One region of the Clostridioides sp. LIBA-6622 genome, then DNA from elsewhere that is predicted to be linked to it. Evidence: predicted binding sites of a transcription regulator. Region 1 holds the regulator's gene; the other holds the start of a gene.
The links. The regulator HrcA, encoded in region 1, represses chaperone genes, less so after heat shock. The targets are predictions, from matches to a motif close to TTAGCACTCNNNNNNNNNGAGTGCTAA.

Region 1 (2,481 bases):
ACTGCAACACATGAATTTGTTGTTCCTAAATCTATTCCTATTATTTTTCCCATGACTAAAATCCTCCTCGAGTAATTATATAATTAAGTTTTTCTTATTTGAATATTTTATATTAGGTTAAATAATTTAACCTTTAATTTATATTTAGCAAGAAACTTTAACCATTGAAGGTCTTACAACTTTAGTTCCTAGCTTATATCCTTTTTGAAGCACCATTACTATTTGATTTGCTTCAACTCCATCTACACTTTCTTGCATAACTGCTAGGTGTAAATTAGGGTCAAATTCCTTAGATTCTGCTTCTATTTCTTCTACTCCAAACTTTACTAGAGTGTCTATTAACTGTTTATGTACAAGGCTTATACCCTTATACATAGTATCTTCCTTATCTTCACATGCATCTAAGGCTCTTTCCATACTATCTATAACTGGTATCAACTCAGTTATTATCTTTTCATTTGCAAACACACCTATTGTCTCTTTTTCTTGTTGAGTTCTTCTTCTGTAGTTCGCATATTCGGCTTGAAGTCTTTGATATTTATCATTTGATTCATCTAATTCGTCTTGCAATTTTTTTTCTGCTAACTTAGAATTTATATCTGTTACATTTTCATCATCAACTTCTTTTTCATCACTTGTTTCGCTTGATTCCTTGCATTCTTCATTAACAATTTCCTCTTCTAACTCTACTTGAGTTTCAGATTCTTGGTTAATAGAAGTATCATTTTCTTCATTTACTTCCTGTTGCTCATTTTTTTTATCCAAGACTTTACACCTCTCAATTTAAAATTTCTTTACTTTCTATTAATTAATAAACTCATATAATTTATTATAGAGTAAATTCTAGCATAATCCATTCTTGTAGGGCCTATAAAACTTATTCGCCCGACCAAGTCTCTATCTACATTATAAGTTGCTGTAACTATACTACAATCCTGCGCCAACTGACAATCATTATCACTACCAATTATTATATTTAGATTGTCCTTTTGTATTCCCTTTGATTTAATTATGTCAGCTATTGTTTCCTTTTTCTCCAACATATTTAAAAATGACTTTGCTTTTAATACATCATTAAATTCTGGATAGCTAAATATATTAGTAGCTCCATTTAATGATAGAGAAAAATCTTCTTCTTTCATATTTGAATTCAAAGCATTTAAAAGCTCATCTATAAGTCCAGAATACTCACTTATTTCGTATTTAATAAAAGCAATTAGATTATCATCCAAATCTGTTATACTTTTACCTAAGAGCTTCCTTGTAAGATTATCAGAAATCAAGTTTAACTTAGATTGATCTAAATATACATTAGTTGTAAGGTTAGCTTTTTTTAAATCTCCTTTATCTGTTACAACTATAAGTAAAATATTATTGTCATTCATAGCAACCAATTGTATGTGCTTTATAACACTTTGATTTATTAAACTCTTAGTAACTGCTACAGTTGTATAGTTTGTTAGTTGAGATAGTAGCTTTGAAGTTTCATGAATCAATTCTTTTATATGATTTATATTATGATTCATACATTGTTCAATAAGAATCTTATCATTATCATCCAATTCGCTTTTACTCATAAGAGAGTTTACATATAACTTATAGCCTTTTTCAGACGGAACTCTACCCGCAGAAGTATGAGGCTGAATCAAGTACCCTAATTCTTCAAGGTCAGCCATCTCATTTCTTATGGTAGCAGCACTAACACCTAAATCATGTCTTTTAGATATTGTTCTAGAACCTATAGCTTCAGCTGTTTCTATATAATCTTTAACTATAGCTTTGAGGATATTTAATTTTCTTTCATTTAATTCCATCTTATTATGCCTCCTAGCTGTTAGCACTCACCAAGTTCGAGTGCTAAAAAGATTATATATATTATATACCATTATAAATTTATTTTGTCAACACCTTAAAAATTATTCCATAAATTCTATAAATATACTATTGGATATTTCCCTTCCTTTTTGAGTTAGTTGTATACCTTCAAAGCTCTGATTTATAAGCTTTCTATCTAATAATATCTCTATTTGCTTACTATACTTTTCTCTAAAATCTAGTCCAAAATTTTTTTTAAAATCTTTAAATTTTATGCCCTTATTCATTCTAAGTCCCATAAATATTTTCTCTTCTATCATATCTTTTTCAGAAAGAACTTCACTTTCTTGTATTGGTTTCTCTCTTTTTGCTAGACTTAAATGATATTCATCTAAAGATTCTAAATTATTATATCTATTCTTATTAATATAGCCAGAAGCCCCTGCTCCTAGACCTATGTAATGTTCACATTCCCAATATAAGATATTATGCTCACAATTATAACCTTCTTTTGAGTAATTTGATATTTCGTATTGATTATATCCTTTTGATTTTAGATAGTTTATTGTATACTCATACATTTCTATATCTACATTTTCATCTATAAGCTCAAACTTATTACTCTCATACATATTATATAGCTCAGTACCTTCTTCTAATATAAGA
Region 2 (2,481 bases), 1.7 Mb from region 1:
GCTTCTTTTAAATCATAACCTAATTCTTCTGATATTACTTGAGCACCTGTAAGTATTGCTATATCTTGAAGCATTTCTTTTCTTCTATCTCCAAATCCTGGTGCTTTAACTGCTACTACATCAAATGTTCCTCTTAATTTATTAACTACTAATGTAGACAATGCTTCACCTTCTACATCTTCAGCTATTATCAATAATTTCTTACCTTGTTGAACTATTTGCTCAAGAACTGGTAATAATTCTTGTATGTTAGATATTTTTTTATCAGTAATTAATATATATGGGTCATTTAAAACTGCTTCCATCTTATCTACATCTGTAACCATATATGCAGAAACAAATCCTCTATCAAACTGCATACCTTCAACCGCATCTAATTCAGTATTCATAGTTTGAGATTCTTCGACAGTTATAACTCCATCTTTGCCTACTATTTCCATAGCCTCTGCTATTAATTTTCCAACTTCTTCATCACCAGCAGATATAGAAGCAACTTGAGATATAGCTTCTTGTGTTTCTACTATTCTTGATTGATTTTTTAATTCTTCTACTGCTACTATTACTGCTTTTTGTATCCCTTTTCTTAATAATATTGGGTTAGCCCCTGCTGTTACATTTTTTAAACCTTCTCTTATTATAGCTTGTGCTAAAACTGTAGCAGTTGTAGTACCATCTCCAGCTACATCATTAGTCTTTGTTGCAACTTCTTTAACTAATTGAGCACCCATATTTTCAAATCTATCTTCTAACTCTATCTCTTTTGCTATAGTTACACCATCATTAGTTATAAGTGGAGAACCGAATTTTTTATCCAATATAACATTTCTTCCTTTAGGTCCTAATGTTACTTTTACTGTATCTGCTAATTTATTTACACCAGCTTCTAAAGCTCTTCTTGTTTCCTCTGAAAATTTAATTTCTTTAGCCATTTTAAACCCCTCCTAATAAACTTATTCTATATTTATTCAATAACAGCTAATACATCACTTTGTCTTAGTATTGTATACTCTTGTCCTTCTATCTTAACTTCTGTTCCAGAATATTTTTGGAATATAACTTTATCTCCTACTGTTAATTCCATTTTTATTTCTTTTCCTTCAACTATTCCACCTGGTCCAACTTCTACAACTTCAGCTATTTGAGGTTGCTCTTTAGCTGCTCCTGGTAAAACTATTCCACTTGCAGTTTTTTCTTCTGCTTCTACTTTTTTAATTACTACTCTGTCAGCTAATGGTCTTATTTTCATTCTTTACGCCTCCTAAAATATTAAGTATAGACTAGTTTGCCTATGTTTTTAGTTATTTTTAAATTAATACTACTTTTATATGTAGATTTATATATATACTTTTTATTTATTATCACTCTATTCAATAGAGTGCTAACAATTATTATAATATACCAATCACACATAATTTTCAATACCTTTTTTAATAATTTTTTATAATATTGGTGAAAATAATCTTGCTACAGATTCTTTAATTTTTTGTATTATACTTCTATTCTTAAATACCTCTAAATTAAGCTCTTCACAGTGACTTAAATCTTCAAAGAAATCATCTGTCATTACTCCAATAACTTCTTCATCATAGATAAATGCATTTACTTCAAAGTTAAGCATAAAACTTCTTAAATCCATATTAGCTGTACCTGCAGAAGCAATTTTATCATCTATTATTACGACTTTAGAATGTATAAATCCTTTATTATATAAATAAACCTTACCACCTGCTCTTAATATTTCTTCAAAATAGGAATAGGATGCTATGTTTACTATCTTGTGGTCTGCAATTTTGGGAAATATTATTCTAACATCTACTCCGCTAAGTGCAGCGCTTTTTATGGCTTTTAGTAAACTTTCATCTGGTATAAAGTAAGGTGTTTCTATATAAACATTTTGTCTAGCTTGACATATTGCAGAAAAATAAGCATAATGAATATCTTCCCAATCACTATCTGGACCACTTGCAACAACCTGTATCATACTTTCACCAACATTCCCAACACTTGGAAAGTAGTTTTTAGTCACTAAAACTTCTTTTGTTGTATAATACCAATCAATCAAGAATGTCATTTGAAGCATATATACAGAAATACCTTTAATTCTGATGTGAGTATCTCTCCAATACCCAAACTTATCATTTTTACCTAAATATTCATCTCCTATATTTATTCCACCTGTATACCCAATTATTCCATCAATAACAACAATTTTTCTATGATTTCTATAGTTTAATTTTCCTCCTATTATAGGAAATTTTGTAGGTAAAAATGCTGCTATTTCTATACCAACTTCTCTCATTTCTCGGAAGAATTTTCTATTAAACCAAAATCTCCAACATCCTACATCATCATATAAAATTCTTATTTTAACGCCTTCTTTAGCTTTTTTTATAAGTTCTTCTTTTAACACCCTACCTATATCACTATCTTTGATAATAAAGTACTCTAGATGGATATGGTCTTTTGCTTCTCTTATATCTT

Region 2: a site for HrcA is predicted at 1,356-1,382, ahead of ACTG47_RS01540 (co-chaperone GroES). Genes of this name have one in related genera too.

The regions. Positions count from the first base shown of each region.
Region 1 is NZ_CP196998.1:2,774,834-2,777,314, forward strand. Features, by position in the region: gene dnaK (molecular chaperone DnaK) at 1-53, opposite strand, end outside; gene grpE (nucleotide exchange factor GrpE) at 145-765, opposite strand; gene hrcA (heat-inducible transcriptional repressor HrcA) at 795-1,814, opposite strand; gene hemW (radical SAM family heme chaperone HemW) at 1,917-2,481, opposite strand, start outside.
Region 2 is NZ_CP196998.1:258,626-261,106, reverse strand. Features, by position in the region: gene groL (chaperonin GroEL) at 1-929, opposite strand, end outside; gene ACTG47_RS01540 (co-chaperone GroES) at 962-1,246, opposite strand; gene cls (cardiolipin synthase) at 1,439-2,481, opposite strand, start outside.